DNA from 3 places in the Cupriavidus sp. 01L45 genome. Region 1 is predicted to be linked to each of the others. Evidence: predicted binding sites of a transcription regulator. Region 1 holds the regulator's gene; each other region holds the start of a gene.
What was found. The regulator FNR, encoded in region 1, switches genes on or off when oxygen is low (the NO sensors DNR and NnrR bind a similar motif). The targets are predictions, from matches to a motif close to TTGATNNNNATCAA.
Positions count from the first base shown of each region.

Region 2: the regulator FNR is predicted to act here: its motif matches at 3,234-3,247, upstream of hemN (oxygen-independent coproporphyrinogen III oxidase).
Region 3: the regulator FNR is predicted to act here: its motif matches at 3,574-3,587, upstream of AC1DT6_RS36210 (TraR/DksA family transcriptional regulator).

Region 1 covers NZ_JBFTSG010000021.1:21,851-27,496, reverse strand. The annotation lists gene ccoG (cytochrome c oxidase accessory protein CcoG) at 1-1,346, shown strand, start outside; gene AC1DT6_RS16295 (FixH family protein) at 1,371-1,586, shown strand; gene AC1DT6_RS16290 (hypothetical protein) at 1,589-1,834, shown strand; gene fnr (fumarate/nitrate reduction transcriptional regulator Fnr) at 1,996-2,721, opposite strand; gene AC1DT6_RS16280 (sulfite exporter TauE/SafE family protein) at 3,008-3,766, shown strand; gene scpB (SMC-Scp complex subunit ScpB) at 4,353-5,405, shown strand; gene rluB (23S rRNA pseudouridine(2605) synthase RluB) at 5,411-5,646, shown strand, end outside.
Region 2 covers NZ_JBFTSG010000006.1:48,163-53,808, reverse strand. The annotation lists partial or broken gene AC1DT6_RS05705 (bifunctional aspartate transaminase/aspartate 4-decarboxylase) at 1-90, shown strand, start outside; tRNA gene AC1DT6_RS05700 (tRNA-Arg) at 121-196, opposite strand; gene AC1DT6_RS05695 (c-type cytochrome) at 584-1,456, shown strand; gene hemN (oxygen-independent coproporphyrinogen III oxidase) at 1,573-3,006, opposite strand; gene AC1DT6_RS05685 (ABC transporter substrate-binding protein) at 3,402-4,553, shown strand; gene AC1DT6_RS05680 (ATP-binding protein) at 4,582-5,646, opposite strand, start outside.
Region 3 covers NZ_JBFTSG010000076.1:22,908-28,553, forward strand. The annotation lists gene AC1DT6_RS36185 (zinc-dependent alcohol dehydrogenase family protein) at 1-68, opposite strand, end outside; gene AC1DT6_RS36190 (universal stress protein) at 278-736, shown strand; gene AC1DT6_RS36195 (hypothetical protein) at 776-913, shown strand; gene AC1DT6_RS36200 (flavodoxin family protein) at 924-1,454, shown strand; gene AC1DT6_RS36205 (bifunctional aminoglycoside phosphotransferase/ATP-binding protein) at 1,639-3,156, opposite strand; gene AC1DT6_RS36210 (TraR/DksA family transcriptional regulator) at 3,652-4,032, shown strand; gene AC1DT6_RS36215 (bifunctional acetate--CoA ligase family protein/GNAT family N-acetyltransferase) at 4,278-5,646, opposite strand, start outside.

The DNA.
Region 1 (5,646 bases):
GGGCGTTTTCGAGCTGGCGGGTCTGGATGGTGGTCCTGACCCAGCTGTTCTTCTATGGCATGCCCTGGCTGCAATGGAACGGCCGCCAGGCCATGTTGTTCGATCTCGGCGCGCGCAAGTTCTACATCTTCGGCTTGGTGCTCTGGCCGCAGGATGTGATCTACCTGTCCGTGCTGCTGGTGATTTCCGCGCTCTCGCTGTTCCTGTTCACGGCGATCGCGGGTCGCCTGTTCTGCGGCTATGCCTGTCCGCAGACGGTGTACACAGAAATCTTCATGTGGATCGAGCGGCATGTGGAAGGCGATCGCTTTGCCCGCATCCGCCTGGATGGCGATCCGTGGAGCGCGCGCAAGCTGCGGCTCAAGGCCACCAAGCACACGCTCTGGATCGTGATCGCGCTATGGACCGGCTTTACCTTCGTCGGGTACTTTTCGCCCATTCGCGAGTTGGGCGGCCACGTGCTCAGCCTGTCGCTGGGGCCGTGGCAAACGTTCTGGATGCTGTTCTACGCCTTCGCCACCTGGGGCAACGCCGGCTTCATGCGCGAGCAGGTGTGCAAGTACATGTGTCCTTATGCACGCTTCCAGAGCGTGATGGTCGATCGCGACACGTATGTGGTGACGTATGACGTGGGCCGCGGCGAGCCGCGCGGCAGCCGCTCGCGCAAGGTGGACCACCAGGCCGCCGGCATGGGCGATTGCGTGAACTGCAGCATCTGCGTGCAGGTCTGCCCCACCGGCATCGATATTCGCGACGGCCTGCAGTACGACTGCATCGGTTGCGGCGCCTGCATCGACGCCTGCAACCAGGTCATGGACAAGATGGCGTATCCGCGCGGGCTGATCCGCTACACCTCGGAGAACGCCATGCGCAGCGTGCTGCCCGAGGCGGAGGCGCGCAAGCGTCTGTTCCGGCCGCGCACGGTGGTGTACTCCGTGATCTGGCTGGCCCTGGTTGCCGGCTTCACGGTGTCGCTGGCCATGCGCACACCGCTCAAGGTCGATATCATCCGCGACCGCGGCGCGCTGGGCAGGGAAGTGGAGGGACGCTGGATCGAGAACGTGTATCGCCTGCAACTGATCAACACGACCGAGGCGCCGATGCATGTGGCCATTCGCGCGGACAGTGATGACCTGAAGGGCCTGGCCGTGGAATACGATCACGCTGCCGGCAATCTCGAGCCCACCTCAAACCGCCTGATTCCGATTCGCGTGCGCGTGCCGATCGAAGCCGCTGGCCAGGGCACCCACAAGATCCAGGTGACGGTCACTGCGACAGGAGATGACAGTGGGGGCGGTGCGGAAATCAGCCAGGGCACCAGCTTCATCGTACCGCGCAATCTTTGAACCGAGAAATCTAGAGGAGGCCTGATGATGCAGCAAAGCAATCCCTGGTGGAAGGAACCCTGGCCATGGCTGCTGATGAGCGGGCCCTTGCTGGCGATGGTGGCCTGCGGGGTCACGATCTGGCTGGCCATGACGCACCCGGACCCGCCCGTTGTCGATGGCGTATCGCGGCACGGGTTGGTGGTCGAGAAGACGGGTATCGGGCGGCAGGCTGAGCCGGCCACGGCGCAGGCGAGGTGACCATGAGACTGCGCTGGCTGATGTGGGTGCTATGGCCCGGCTTCCTGGTAGCCGGGCTGACGACCGCCCTGGTGTTTTCGATGGTCGATCCCGGCGATCTGCGCTTCTTCGGACAGCCGGTCGAGGCGTCGCGGGAGGCGGTTTACACCGTGGGCTTCCTGGTCGCGTGGGTGCTTTGTTCGTTGTCGAGCGGCCTGACGCTTTACACCATGCCCACGCGGCTGGCGGAGACAGACGAACTGGAGTGAGCGCGATGCGCGTCTTCGCGCCGCGGGGCAGGGGGCGGCGGAGCAGGAGTGTCGTGACCAGGCCGGCGCGACGTGGTATTGGCACCACGCAAGGAAGGCAAGGCGGCTGCCAATGCCGCGGGAGCCGGGAAACTCCGCGCGGCCGGTCGATGCCTGCCGGACTAGCAGGACTTGTTGATGATCTGCTTGATGCCTGTCATGTCGACCAGCTTGACGTGCCGCTGGCGGATCTGGATCAGCCCGGCTTCCGCAAAACGGGAGAACAGGCGGCTGACGGTTTCGAGCTTGAGCCCGAGGTAGCTGCCGATCTCCTCGCGGCTCATGCGCAGCACGAACTCGGAGGCCGAATAGCCGCGCGCGGAAAGGCGCTCCGAAAGGTTGATCAGGAAGGCGGCAAGCCGCTCTTCGGCGCGCATCGAGCCCAGCGTGATCAGCATCACCTGGTCCTGCGAGATTTCCTTGCTCATCAGCCGCATGAACTGATGTTGCAACGACGGGAGCGCACCGGACAGCGACTGGAGGTCGCCGAAGCGCACCACGCAAACTTCGGTATCCTCAAGGGCGGTGGCGTCGGACGCGTGCTGCATTTCGCCAAGGCCGTCGAGCCCGACGACTTCGCCGGGGAGGTGGAAGCCCGTGATCTGCGAGCGGCCATCTTCCATCGTCAGGTGGGTTTTGAGCGTGCCGAAGCGGATCGCATAGACGGCGGTGAGCGGATCGCCGAGGCGGTACAGGGTCTCGCCCTTGCGTACGCGCACGCGCTCCTGCACCAGCGAATCCATTTTTTCGAGGTCCTGCTGCGACATGCCGACGGGCAGGCAGAGCTGTCCCAGCGAGCAAGTGGAGCAGCGGGGCGACATCTCGGTAATGGGAATGGATGTTAGCAATTGGGGCCTGTCGGTTTAGCGCAATCACTCAAGCGCGTGTGGCAGGCGCATTGAGTTGAAAGCTTGACGTTGAGAGCTGTCGGTTGGAAGCGCTATCCACATTAGCCTGGCGCGGGTCTGGCGGGGCCTGCCATCTGCGTGGCGCCGCCTGCCGTGCCCGTCGTCATGATTTGCGATTGCGCGGATGTGCGCGGGCGCTGGGCTTCATGTTGATAGCGCCTCTTGGAGTCGCGGGGGCGCGTAGGGCGCATTTTACCGCGCCAGGCGATGTGATTGGGAGGAGAAGTTGACCGTAGGCGTGCTCTTCAGCGTTTTTACCCTGGCTTTGCTAGGTGGTGTGCATTGCGCGGCCATGTGTGGCGGCATTGCGCTTGCGGCCGAGCAAGGCGGCACGGCCCGTGTGCCGGCCACCATCCTGCGCCGGCCAGGCCACTGGCTGCTCGAACTCCTGGTGATGCATGCCGGGCGGCTGAGCATGTATGCGCTGTTGGGCGCCTTGCTGGGTACCCTGGGCGCCGGTGTGTGGAAGGCCCAGTACTTGCCGCTGCAGCGCTGGCTGTTCGGAATCGGCAGCATGATGCTGGTGATGTCGGGATTATGGATGTTGCGTGGGCGCGCCGTGGGGGCTGGCTGGCTGGAGCGGTTTGCCGCGCGCGGCGCTGGCGGTTTGCTCCGTTTTCTTGCCGCCGTGGGCGTGCGCCTGGCGCCCTTGGGCCTGCCACAGGGGCGGCTGCTGCGCCGCTACGGCATGGGGCTGGCCTGGGGGCTGGTACCATGCGGCATGGTCTATGGCGCCCTGGCGATGGCGCTGCTGGCCGGGAACGCCCCTTCGGGTGCGCTGGTGATGGCCGTGTTCGGACTGGGCACTTTGCCAAACCTGTTGGTTATCTCGGGCCTGTCCGGCTACCTCAGGCAGTGGTCGYGCCGCCCGGCGGTACGTACCCTTGCCGGTTTGGCAGTGGCTGCCTTTGGTGTCGTCGGGGTGGCGCGCGCGCTGCTTTTGCCAGAGACGCTGGCCGCGCACGGCTTCTGTCTGGTCTTCTGATACGCCGCTTCATGGCGCATTACGCACTTTGTCGGGCAGATGCCTGTGTGAATCGGTTGCAGGTTTGCCAGGGAATGCCATACAATCGCAAGAACAGCGATATCGCGCAGCGTATTTCATCGTGGCATCGTCAGGTAGCATTCGCACTCGGGGATGCATGCCAGGAACCCTCCAGCACGTATTACCGCCAGGGACCGTTCCCAATCCGCCGTCCGGTTCAAAAGATTATTTGGTTCAAAAGACCAGCCACGGCAGGGCGGGGTGAAATAGGCCAAGCAGGCCCGATATCCGTATTTTTCTTGCACCCGGAGCGACGGACGTCGTGCCGGACAGGTCCGCCACATCAGGGGGAAGGCGCGACGCAAGGGCTCCGTCGACCGGCAGGTAAAGCCGGTGGCCGGGCGATCTCCTGCCGGGCAGGTCCGGCACCCGATGCAAAAAAGAAAGCGCACGACTGCATGCATCAAGCATTGTGGTTGGCTGCGCGGTCAGATGGCGGTGGCAATTCCAACCGCTGAACCCGCAATCTCCAGTGCGTCCGGGTTTGTCCGGGGCGCAGGTGCAAAGACAGGCTGCACGCAATCACATGAATACCCAAGAGGCGAAGATCGTCCTCGAGACCGCGCTGATTTGTGCGCAGGAACCCTTGCGCGTCAATGACTTGCGCCGGCTTTTTGCCGACGACGTCGGTGCCGACACCATTCGGGTGCTGCTGGAAGAGTTGCGCCGCGACTGGGAGCAGCGCGGCGTGGAACTCGTGGCGCTGGCCAGCGGCTGGCGCTTTCAGAGCCGCCCCGTCATGCGCGAATACCTGGACCGGCTGAATCCTGAAAAGCCGCCGAAATATTCCCGCGCGGTCATGGAGACGCTGGCGATCATCGCCTACCGGCAGCCGGTCACCCGGGGCGATATCGAGGAAATCCGCGGTGTTGCGGTGAGCACCGAAGTCGTGAAGAAGCTCGAGGACCGTAGCTGGATCGAGGTGATCGGCTACCGCGACGTACCGGGCCGGCCGGCCTTGTACGCTACCACCAAGAACTTCCTTGATGACCTTGGCCTGCGCTCGCTAGATGAGTTGCCGCCGCTGGAGGATGTCCAGGCGCAGACGCAAGCCGCGCTGCTGAACCAGGAGCCCATAGATTTCGAGGCCCTGGGCACTGTGCCCGCTTTGCCGGCCGGAAGCGACGAAGAAGCGTTCGCGGAGGCCGGCGAGGAGCCTGCGGGCGGCGCTGGCGCTGCCGTCGCCGATGTGTCCAATGCTGGCGAATTGACCCGCTCCGTCCCCGGTGTCCTCGATGCCGGTGCCACGGATGGCATCGCCGAACTGGTGGAAGCATTTGAAAAGAAGGACGCCTCGGTGCAAGCGCAAGCCGTGCCCGAGGCTGAAGTACCCGCGGTGTCCGAGCCGGATGATGGGCCGGAGAGCGAACTGGTGTCCGCCGGGCCCATGGGGGCGCGGCTTGACGGCACAGCCGTGGAGGATGCCGTCGACGACGGCGAAGCAAATGAGCAAACGGAAGCACCCGCCAACGGTTACCACGAGCAAGTGGCCTCCGGCGAGCAGGAGTCCGAAGTCCCGGGGGCGTCCAAGACGAATCCGGCGCACCCCAGCGAGCACGACGAGCGCGTGTCCAACTGAACACCATGCAACATCCGAATGTGAATACCTTGTCCGATTCTGTTGATCAAGACGTCCGCCAGGCGGATACGCCGGCCGGCGATGCCGGCAATGGCGCCGAAGGCGCGCCGCGCCGCAAGGGCCTGCGCCGTGGCCTGCGCAATCTGGTGGCCACGCGCCGCCAGGCCACGCAGGACCGCGATGGCGGGCGTGCCGCGGAAGGCGATGCACTTGCCTTCGCTGGCGGTCCGGACGCGGGAGC
Region 2 (5,646 bases), on a different contig from region 1:
GGAGATTTCCTCTATGAAATGTGCGAGGGCATCCTGGCTTGCAACTATCCGGTACCGGATCGCATGCTCAGGCTCAGCGAGAAAATCGTCTGCCGTGGCAGCAACTGCAAGGTGGAATCTTGGTGCGCCCGGCTGGGATCGAACCAGCAACCCCTGCCTTCGGAGGGCAGTACTCTATCCATTGAGCTACGGGCGCACAGGGTATGACGGGGTACTTCGCAGGCAGCGCGCGAGTGCCGCTGCCGGAAAGTCGCATAGGATACCGTGTTTGTCCGCGGACGTCCATGTCCGGCTCAATCAGGGTGGCGTGGTGACGTCTCTTCCAAGCCGCTTTTGCCTCATGCCATAGGCCTTTGAGGCTATAATCGCGAGTTATTTGTGTAAAAACGGGGCTGCGCAACGTCCACATCAGGTCGGTGGATGGCGGTGGCATACCCCGCTGGCTGGCCCCTTTGGGGACAGTTGACGCCGGATAACAGTCCGATGCACGCAATTGGCCAGGGGGAATTGGCCACCGAGCAAGCGGCCACATAAGCAGCCGATCGCGAGCGGCCACAGGTTTCCTGCAAATTGAGAGTTGAGTATGAGCGACGTCCACAACGCACACGACGAACACGAGTCTCCCATCAAGACCCCCAAGCAGCTGATCGCTGTGGTGATTGCCGCCTTCCTGGTGCCAATCATCGTGATCATCCTGCTGGTCAATTTTGTCGGACACGGCGCCAAGGAAGGCGCGGGCTCCACCGCTACCGTGGAAGCCGTCAATGACCGCATCAAGCCGGTCGCCTCGCTCGAACTGAAGGATCCGAATGCAGCGCGCGTCTATAAGACGGGCGAACAGGTCTACAAGGAAGTCTGCGCCGCCTGCCACGCCACCGGTGCTGCCGGTGCGCCCAAGTACGGCACCGCCGGCGACTGGGCTCCGCGTATCGGCCAGGGCTTCACCGGCCTGCTGAACTCCGTGCTGCACGGCAAGGGCGCCATGCAAGCCCGCGCCGGCACCACCGCCGACGATTACAGCGACTACGAACTGGGCCGTGCCGTGGTCTACATGGCCGACGCCGGCGGTGCCAAGTTCCCGGAGCCCGCAGCGCCCGCTGCTGCCGCTCCGGCTACCGCCGCTGCCTCGGATGCCGCTGCCGCGCCTGCCGCAGCAGCAGCCCCGGCAGCTCCCGCTGCTGCTGCCGCACCGGCTGCTGCTGCAGCGCCGGCTTCCGCCGAAGTGGGCAAGAAGGTCTACGACCAGGTCTGCGCCGCCTGCCACGCCGCCGGTGTTGCCGGCGCGCCGAAGCTGGGCGACAAGGCTGCCTGGGCGCCGCGCCTGAAGGAAGGCATGGACGCCGTTCACGCCTTCGCCCTGAAGGGCAAGGGCGTGATGCCGCCGAAGGGCGGCTACGCCGGCCCGGACGCCGACGTGATCGCAGCGGTCGACTACATGGCCAACGCGTCGAAGTAACCGGCCGGAAATCATCCCGGGGCCACCACGGCGCAAGCGGTGGAACGGACCCGGAGAACAAAAAGCCCGCGGCTCGCCGCGGGCTTTTTGTTTGCCTGCTGCCGGGCGTCAGTGGCTCAGACCACGCGCGAGTAGCGCAGTGGCGCCGGCAGCGGCGTACCTGCATCGGCGCCCGGGGTTCCCGCTGGTGCCACTGCCGGCACCGCGTCCGCAGCCCGCCGCGCGTCTTCACGCAGGAAGCCGTCGAAGACCATCGCCAGCCGGCGCACCAGCAAGCGGCCCAGCGGGGTCACTTCGATGCGGCCGGGCTCGCATCGCACAAGGCCTTCCCCGGCGAGCCGCCCCAGGTCCGCCATCTCGCCAGCGAAGTGCGCGGCAAAGTCGATGCGATGCCGGGCTTCCACCGCTGCAATATCGAGCACGCCGTTGCACATCAACGCACCGATGACTTCACGCCGCAAGTGATCCTCATCGCGCATGGCGAAGCCGCGCATCACCGGCAGCACGCCGCCGTCGAGCACGCGGTAATAATCGTCCAGCGTGCGCGCGTTCTGTACATAGCGGCCCGCCACCGCACCGATCGACGAGACGCCAAATCCAAGCTGGTCATGGCCGGCGTGGGTGGAATAGCCCTGAAAGTTGCGCTGCAGCCGGCCCTCGCGCTGGGCCACGGCCAGCGCGTCGTCCGGCAGCGCGAAATGATCCATGCCGATATAGACATAGCCCGCGGCGGTGAGCTGTTCGATGGTGCCGACCAGGATGTCGAGTTTTTCAGCGGGCGCCGGCAGCGCGCGCTCGTCGATGCGCCGCTGGGGCTTGAACACGTGCGGCAGGTGCGCATAGCTGTACACGGAGAGCCGGTCCGGGCGCATCGCCAGCACTTGCTCCACGGTGGCGGCGAAGCGCGCCGTGGTCTGGTGCGGCAGGCCGTAGATCAGGTCCATGCTGACCGAGCGGAAGCCGAGCCGGCGCGCGGCGTCGACCACTGCCCGGGTTTCGGCCTGCGATTGCACGCGGTGGATCGCTTGCTGCACCTCGGCGTCGAAATCCTGCACGCCCAGGCTGATGCGGTTGAAGCCGAGTTCGGCCAGCAGCGCCATCTGCGCGTCGCCGATCCGGCGCGGGTCGATCTCAATGGAGTGTTCGCCCTCGGGCAGCAGGTTGAAATGCTGGTGCAAGGCATCCATCACGCGGCGCATCTCCGCCGGGTCGAGGAAGGTCGGCGTACCGCCGCCCCAGTGCGATTGCACCACCTCGCGCCGCGCGCCGAGTTGTTGCGCTACCAGCGCCATCTCGCGCGCCAGGTAATCCACATAGCGGGCGCTGCGGCGATGGTCTTTGGTAATGATCTTGTTGCAGCCGCAGTAGTAGCAGATGTTCTCGCAAAACGGCACATGCACATAGAGCGACAAGGGCGGCTGCCGGCCGGCATCCACGCCAGCGCTGGCCGCGCAATCGGCCAGTGCTTGCCGGTAGTCCTGCTCGCCAAAACCGCCATGGAAGCGGTCCGCCGTGGGGTAGGAGGTGTAGCGCGGGCCGTTGATGTCCATGCGGCCGGCCAGCTCGCGGAAGTCCGACAAGGCATGCCGGTCCGGGGCCGAGGCGGCCCGGCCCAGTTGCTTGCTCTTGCAGGCGGCGCCGCAATTGCCGGAGCAGGTGTTCGGCGGACTGGCAATGGAAACGGGGACGGATGCGGTGGCGCGGGCGAGATCAGCCATGGGGCGGCCTTCGTGGTGGATTGGATGGCTCATCGTAGTGGGGGCCGCTCCTGCGCGCGTTGACCGGCGTCAAGTCGTGGCCCATGGCACCAGGGCCCTTGGCCGGCCACCAGCGGCCAGGCCGTCACCAGCGTGCGCCGCGTCATGCTAGCGTCACCTGGACCGGATAGGCTGCCCCGCGCTTGCCGGCTTTCCATCCACCAGCTCAATCCGTCCCTTCGGCCCCCATGCACGCTTCTCCCCTGATTGCGCAGGCGCATTGCGCGCCACAAATGCCGCGCCGCCGCCTGCTGGCCGCCCTCGGCAGCGCTCTGCTGGCGCCCGCCACGTTACTGGCGCAGTCACCCCCGCGACGCCCGCTGGTGATTGGCCACCTGGTGGATCGCGGCGGCGCGCAGGCCGATCTCGCGCGCGACTACCTGGCCGGCGCCAAGGTCATGTTCGACGCGGCCAACGCCGGCGCGCGCGAGCCGCGCGTGGTGCACGTGGTGCGGGAAGTCGAAACCGATCCGCGTGCGGCCACCGCGCAGGCGCTGTCGCTGGTCGACGGCGAGCGCGCCGAACTCCTGTTCGGTCCCAGCGACGCCTTGTTGCCGGTGCTGGCCGCCTCTCCCGAGCTGGCCCGGCGCGGCGTGCAGATCGTCGCGCCCTTATCGGGGCTGTCGCTCGCGGCCGATCATGTCTGGTACACGCGGGCCGACTACCGCGCCGAACTGGATGCGGCGATTCACCAGTTGCGCAGCTACGGGCTCAAGCAGCTGGTGTTGGCCGTGGCGCCGGATTTCGCTGCAGGAAGCCTGGCCGCAGGCACGCCGTGGCGGCGCCGGCTGGAGCAGGAGCCGGGCCTGCAAGCGCTGACGCTGGAAGCCGGCAAGGGCAGCGACAGCGGCGCGGCGGCGTCGCGCATCGCCGCGGCGCGCCCGGCGGCGGTGATCATGGCCGGCGACACGCTGGCCTACGGCAATCTCGGCCGTGCGCTGGCCGCGCGGGGGTGGTACGGCTTCCTAGTGGGCTTGTCCGCGGTCAACCCGCTGGCGGCGCGCGAGATCCTCGGCGCCGGCTATAACGGCGGCATCGTGCTGACGCAGATTGCGCCGGGTCCGCAGGACCTGACCCTGCGCGTGGTCAAGGAGCACGTGGGCCGGATGAAGCAGTTCCTGGACGAGCCCGCTTCACCCGCCACGCTGGCTGGCTACATCGGCGCGGCCTGGCTGGTGCGGGCTGCGTTGTCCGCGCCGCGCGCCGCCACGCCGGCCGACCTGCGGCGTGCCCTGCAGGCCCGCGTCGATGTGGGCGATTTCGTGCTGGATTTCACGCACGGATCGCGCGGCTCTCAATACGTGCAGCTCGCGGCGATGGGCAGCGGAACGGCCCGCTGAATGGTAGCGGCCGCGCACTAGCTGCCGCTCAGGCTCGCGGCAGCACGATCCGCACGCGCAGCCCGCCCTCCGGCCGGTTGGCCAGGCTCAGTTCGCCACCGTGGCGCGAGACGATATCCGCGGCGATCGACAGGCCCATGCCGACCCCGCCGGTGGCGCGGTTGCGCGAGGATTCGAGCCGGTAGAACGGCTCCAGCACGCGCGCCATTTCTTCCGGCGGAATGCCGGGGCCGTCGTCGCAGACGTCGATGACCACGCGCTCGGCGCTGTCGGCCAGCGCGATGCGCGCGCTGCCGCCGTAGCGGTGCGCGTTTTCCACCAGGTTGACCACGGCCCGGCGCAATTCGGCGGGATAGGCCAGCAAAGGCTCGGCGCCGCCGGACAGGCTGACGTCCTGTCCAATCTCCGTGGCGTCGTCCACCACCGCCTGCAACAGGGCATGCACATCCACCCGCTGGCGCGGCGCGGCGGCGCCGTCGCGCTCGCGCAGGTAATACAGCGTGGCATCGATCAGCCCGTTCATCTCGGCGAGGTCCTGGCGCAGGCGATAGCGCACCTGATTGTCGTCGACCCCTTCGATACGCAGGCTCATGCGTGTCAGCGGCGTGCGCAGGTCGTGGGACACCGCGGCCAGGAAACGCGATTGCTGCGCCAGCTGGGTGCGGATGCGCTGCTGCATATGGTTGAAGGCCTTGGCGGCGTCGCGGGCCTCGGCCGGGCCGCTGTCCTCATCCAGCGGCGGCGCGTGCACGTCCTGGGCCAGCCGGCCGGCGCTGCTGGCAAGGCGCTGGACGGGCCTGGCCAGCAGGCGCGCTCCCACCCACGACGCAGCCACGATGGCCGCAAGCTGGAACAGCAGCCCCAGCCGGGGCGGGCCAAAGCCACGGCTGCCGCGCGGCCGGCGTGGCGGCGGCGGACCGCCTTCGCTGCTGCCCGTGCCCGCTTCGGCGCCGGACGGGGGGACTCCCCCGCGGCCCGGTTCGCCCGGCGGTGGGGGCGGAGGCTCGTCGCCGGGGACGAAAGTGAATCCGCTGTGCCCGGGGTGAGGAAAGATGCTCTCGATGACCGTGACGCCGAGCAGGTGCACGGCCAG
Region 3 (5,646 bases), on a different contig from region 1:
GGCACGCGTGCCAGGCGCAGAACCGGTCCGGCGCCGTCGAAGACCATCGCGCGCATTGAATCCTGCATATTGCCATCCTCCGCGGCCTCACCATGAGGCGCCCGGATTTCATGCTAGGCCATGCCGGCCGCCGGCGCCTGATCCACGTCAACGGGGCACGCAAGGCGGTGCCCCCGGAAAGCTGCGCAAGCCATGATCCAAATCAACATGGACTTCGCGCGGACGTCCAGACTGGAAATGTTGAAAGCGGGCTTGCCGCGGGTGCGGGAGGTAGAGGATGTACAGCAAGATCCTGGTTGCCGTGGACGGCAGCGAATCGGCCGACCGGGCGCTGGCGGAGGCTCTCCACTTGGCCGCCGCGATGGGCTCGGAAGTCACCGTGATGCATGTCATCGATAACAGCTACCTCAGGTACGAGGTTGGCTATGTCGACCTGACAGACCTGCGCGCCAGCCTGCTCGAAGGCGGGCAGTCCCTGCTGGACGAGGCCAAGGCCAAGGCCGCTGCGCAGCAGGTGGCATGCAAGACGCTGATCGTGGACGAGCCGCTGGCGCTGGGCGACGTCGCCAGCGCGATCGAGCAGGCGGCGCAACAAACGCATGCCGAGCTGATCGTGGTGGGCACGCACGGGCGACGCGGCGTGCGGCGCCTGCTGATGGGCAGCGTGGCGGAGGGGCTGGTGCGGCAATGCCGCCAGCCGGTACTGCTGGTGCATGCGCCCCCGGCCGCGGCGTAACGGGGCGTCAGCGGGCAAAAGCGTGGCAACTGGCTTGACGTGAATCAATGGTCCCCCTCCGGACGCTTCCCAGACTGGTTGCTGGCACACCAGCGGCGCGGGAATGTCATGCAGTACGCCAGCATCATGATCAACCTGTCGCTGGCCGGCACGCGGACTACCCGGATCCAGCGTTGAGGAGCCATTGATGGAAGACATCCTGATCGTCTATTACTCGCGCACCGGAACGGCCCGGCAGGCCGCGGAAGCACTGGCGGCGTATTCGGGCTGGCCGCTCGCGGAGGTCAGCGACCAGACCAGCCGCGCCGGCTTGCTGGGCGATGCGCGCTGCGTGTTCGATATCGTGCTGCACCGGCGCGTAGGCTACCGCTACGCCGGCCCGGCGCTGGACAAGTGCCGGCGGCTTGTCATCGTCGCGCCCGTCTGGGTCGGCCACCTTGCCGCTCCCATGCGCAGCTTCCTGCGCGACCACCTGCCGCTGACCTGCGAGACCTCGGTGATCTGCGTGATGGCGCGGCAAGGCGCCTTCACTGCGGCGGCGGAGGTTTCCCGCCTGGCCGCGGCGCCGTCGTCGCCGGTACTGGCGCTGCGCCAGAGCGAGGTGGCCAGCGGGGCGGCACTGCCGGACCTGCGCGCCTTCGCGGACCAGGTGGAAGCCGCGAACGGACGTGCCGGGAGCGCGCAGCGGCCTGCGTGGCTTTCGCCGAAAGAGGCCTGAGCCGCCGCGCCCGCGCGCTACCGCGTTGTTGCCTCAGCGCCCTTGCTTACTGCGCTTACCGCGCTTACTGCGTTATGGCGCTGACGGGAAAGCCCAGCATTCCGCGCCGGCAACGGCACCTGGTCCTCGTTCAGCGATATCGCTTCGGGCTCGGCTCGGCATCGATCGCGCGGCCTGACCCGCATCAGCCGGCTGATCCGGCGCCGGCAATGCGCACCACATGGCCCCATTCGTCGCTGCCCAATGGCTCTTGCGCGCGCCGTTGCCACTCCAGCACCTGAAGGTCCGCGTCGGACGGGTCGCCGCCCTGGCGCGCGCGCGTGGCGATGCGTTCGCGCAGGGTAGCCAGGTCGGCATTGCAATCGACGATGGAAAAAGGCACGCCCCGGCGCGCGGCCAGCGATGCGAAACGCAGCCGCTGCTCGCGCGCCAGGAAGGTCGCGTCGGCGATCATCGGAACGCCCGCGCCGCTGCCAAGCCGGCAGATTCCCAGCAGCCGCCGGTAGACGCGGGCGGTATCGCCAGGCGAGTAATGATCATGACGCAGCGTGGGGTTGCCACGCGGCAGACGCTTGCGCTCCACGTCGGAGCGTACGCGGACCATGGCCGCGGCCAGCGCCAGTTGCTCTGAAACGGTGCTTTTGCCGCTGCCGGAGAGGCCATGCATGATGATAATCGCGCCCGGCCGGCGCGTCAGGACGCCACAGGCCAGCGCAAGCAGATCGTTGCAGCGCACCTGCGTCGCCGCCGCTTGTTCGGCGGTGCTGGTTCCCCCCACGCTGCGCTGGCGCGCCCGCTCAAGCAGCACGCGCGCGCGCACCACGGCGCGCACCGCCGTGTAGAACGGCAGCACGGTCAGGCCGGCATAGTCGCCGCTGCATTCCAGGTAGGTATTGATCAGGCAATAGGCAAGGTCTTGCCGGCCAGCATGCAGCAGATCCATGAAGAGAAAGGCGGTATCGCTGATCGTGTCGATCCAGCGCAGCCCGGCATCGAACTCAAGGCAGTCAAAAGGCGTGGGCGCGCCATCGATCATGACGATATTGCCAAGGTGCAGGTCGCCGTGGCACTCCCGCACATGACCGCTTGCCAGCCGTTTGGCAAACGCGGGCTGCAGGGCCGCGGCCCGTTCGCGCAGGAGCGCCGCCACGCGTGCCGCCGCAGCCGTGCCGGAGGCGAGAGCGGCGACGCCGGCCAAGGCCTGTTCCATCACCGCCGTGATCCGCGCCGGCGTGCCGTGGCCGGTGCCGTCGCCGGCCACGGGCGCAGCCAAGTGGATCGCCGCAAGCCGGCGGGCCAGCGTTTCGATATGGAGACCGGTCAGCCGATTTGTCTCCGCCATGGCGGAAAGCAGGTCTCGCTGCCGGAAGCGGCGCATTTTCACCGCAAACTCCAGCGCCTCGCCAGTACCTTCCACGCGGACATCGCGCTGGCATGGCCCCGCCACGACCGGTACCACGCCGAGATAGAGCGCCGCCGCCATCCTGCGATTCAATTCCACTTCGGCCTCGCAATCCACTTTACGCGCGGCCAGCGTGGAGAAATCGACGAAGTCGAGGTGCACAGGCTTGCGCACCTTGTAAGCAAAGGAGCCGGCCAGGAAGACTTGCGAAATGTGCGTCTCGATGAGGCTGACTTTGTCTACCGGGTGCGGGTAGGCCGCGGGGCACATCAGGGCTTGCGTGAGTACCGCCGAATCCATGCTGGGATCTCCCTGGGTAGCTGTCTCCCTGTTTGCACTCTGGACAGGTCATGCTTCCATGCTATGCGGGCCACCGGAAGCTAGCTTGACGGGGATCAAGCCGGGCGGCGGCTACCCGCCTATATTGAAGCGGCACAGGGGTCTGGCGCGCAACGCTGCGGATGCTTCATGCCGGCAGCCGCTGCGCCGGCGACGGGAGAGCGGCAATGCGGATGAAACGTTCCGATGAGGGCTTGGGCAGCGGCGCCGCGCGTTTGCGCGGCCTCGCGGTTTGCCTTGCGGCCATCCTTTGCGCGGGCTGCGCGGCAGGATCCGAATGGTGGCGGCCGCCCAAGCCCAGGGCCGGCGCCATGGTCCCTGCCGCCCCCGGCGTTATCCGGGATGCCGCTGGGGGCGACAAGATCCGCATCACGACATTTGATCTGGCGCAAGCCGCTGGCCCGGCGTCATTGCATCATTGAGTGGACTCGCCTCGACGCGCACCGGGAGTGCACCATGTCCGAATTGACCAAAGAGCAACTCTCCAGCCTGGTTGCCTTGCTGGACGGCATCGAGCAAAGGATCCGCGGCCAGATGGATGCGGTGGCCGTGACCCGCACTGTGTCCGCGGGCGCCGAGCCGGGCGGCAACGCCGAACTTGCCGGGCAGACCGCTGGGGAGCGCATGGACGATGCGATGACCGAGCACTACCGCATGGAACTGGCCGACATTGCAGCGGCGCGGGCGCGCATCGGCAAGCTGCGCTACGGCGCGTGCCAGGACTGCGGCGAGCCCATTCCCTTTCCGCGCCTGCAAGCGTACCCCACCGCCAGGCGCTGCACGCCATGCCAGCGCAAGCAGGAGCACATGTTCGGGGCGCCGGGCGGCAGGCGATGAACCTCGCCGGTTTTTCCCGCGTCCGGACCCGCCAAGGGGTGTCCGCAAGGTGAGTCCGCAATACAGCCGCTGCAATGGCGGCGGCGAAATAGTGGCTTGCTCGCTCCGATTCTGGCAGGTAGATCACACCAATGGCGCGCTGTAGCAAGGGCGCGCGCACTTCGGCCGCGCTAGAAGGGTTCGGCGATCACGACGGCTTGCGCATTCTGCTCGCCAAAGGAGCCGGCCATGGCGGGGCGGACCGGTCATGGCGCATTGGCCGCGGATGGCTCCGTCAGCAAAAGGCGGAGTTCCACGCCGTCGCTGGCCGGCCGGTCGCCGCGCAGAACGTGGATGCCGCTGCTTTCGGCGAGCCGGAGCATCGCCGTATTGGTCGCCAGCGTGGTCCCGACCAGTTCCCGCGTGCCGTGTGCGCGGCAATAGGCCACCATCTTGCGCAGCAGCAGGCCGCCGATGCCCTGGCGCTTGCAGTCGGAGCGCACCGTCACGGCGAACTCGGCACGCAGGTTGTCGGGGTCGGCCACGGCCCTTACTTCGCCCAGGATGGCCTTCGGCCCGCTGCCTGCCGGACTGACGGCGACGAACGCCATCTCGCGTGCGTAGTCGATCTGGGTCATGCGTGCGAGCTGGGTGTGCGGCGGCTGCCGGATCATGCAAAAAAAACGCATGCGGATATCCTCCGGCGCCAGGGCGGCGAAAAATGCCTGGTAAGCGGGCTCGTCTTCGGGGTGCACCGGGCGCAGCAGCAATGGTGCGCCGTGCCATGTCACCGTTTCCTCAAGCGCTTTGGGATAGGGGCGGATGGCAAGGCGGGCGGCCCCAGGCTGCATGGCGGGGGCCACGCCGATTCGCGCGTCCAGCGCCAGCACGCCGGCGCCATCGGCCAGCAGCGGATTGATATCGAGCTCAACGATTTCCGGCAGGTCGCACAGCAGTTGCGACAGTTGCATCAGGACCTGGTACAGGGCGTCGTGCCGGATTGGCGGCTGGTCCCGGTAGCCGTCGAGCAGCTTCGCAATCCGCGTGCGGCTGACAAGATCTTTCGCCAGGCTGACGTTCAGCGGCGGCAGGGCGATGGCGCGGTCGGCGATGCGCTCCGCGGCGGTGCCGCCGTGGCCGAACAGCACCACCGGGCCGAACACCGGATCGGTGGTGGCGCCCACGATCAGTTCGAACGCGCCTGGCCGGCTGATCATACGCTGCACGGTGAAGCCATCGAGCCGGGCCCGGGGTTGTTCGCCGCGAATGCGGGCCTGCATGCGCTCCAGGGCCTGCCGCAGCTGGCCAGCCGACTGCAGGTTCAGCGCCACGCCGCCCACATCCGATTTATGCGTAATATCCCGCGACAGGATTTTCACGGCAACCGGAAAGCCGAGGGCTTCGGCGGCGGCGACGGCGGTGTCGATATCGCCGGCGGTCCGGGTCTCCACTACGGGGATGCCATAGGCTGCGAGGACGGTGCGGGCCTCGGGCTCTGTCAGCATCGGCCGGTCTGCGGCTAGCGCATCGCGGATGCACTGGCGCGCGCGTTCGGTGTCAGGCGCGGGGCCGGCCGGCACCGATGGCGGCGTCTCCATCAGGAGTTCCTGGTTATGGCGATAGGCCACGGCCTGC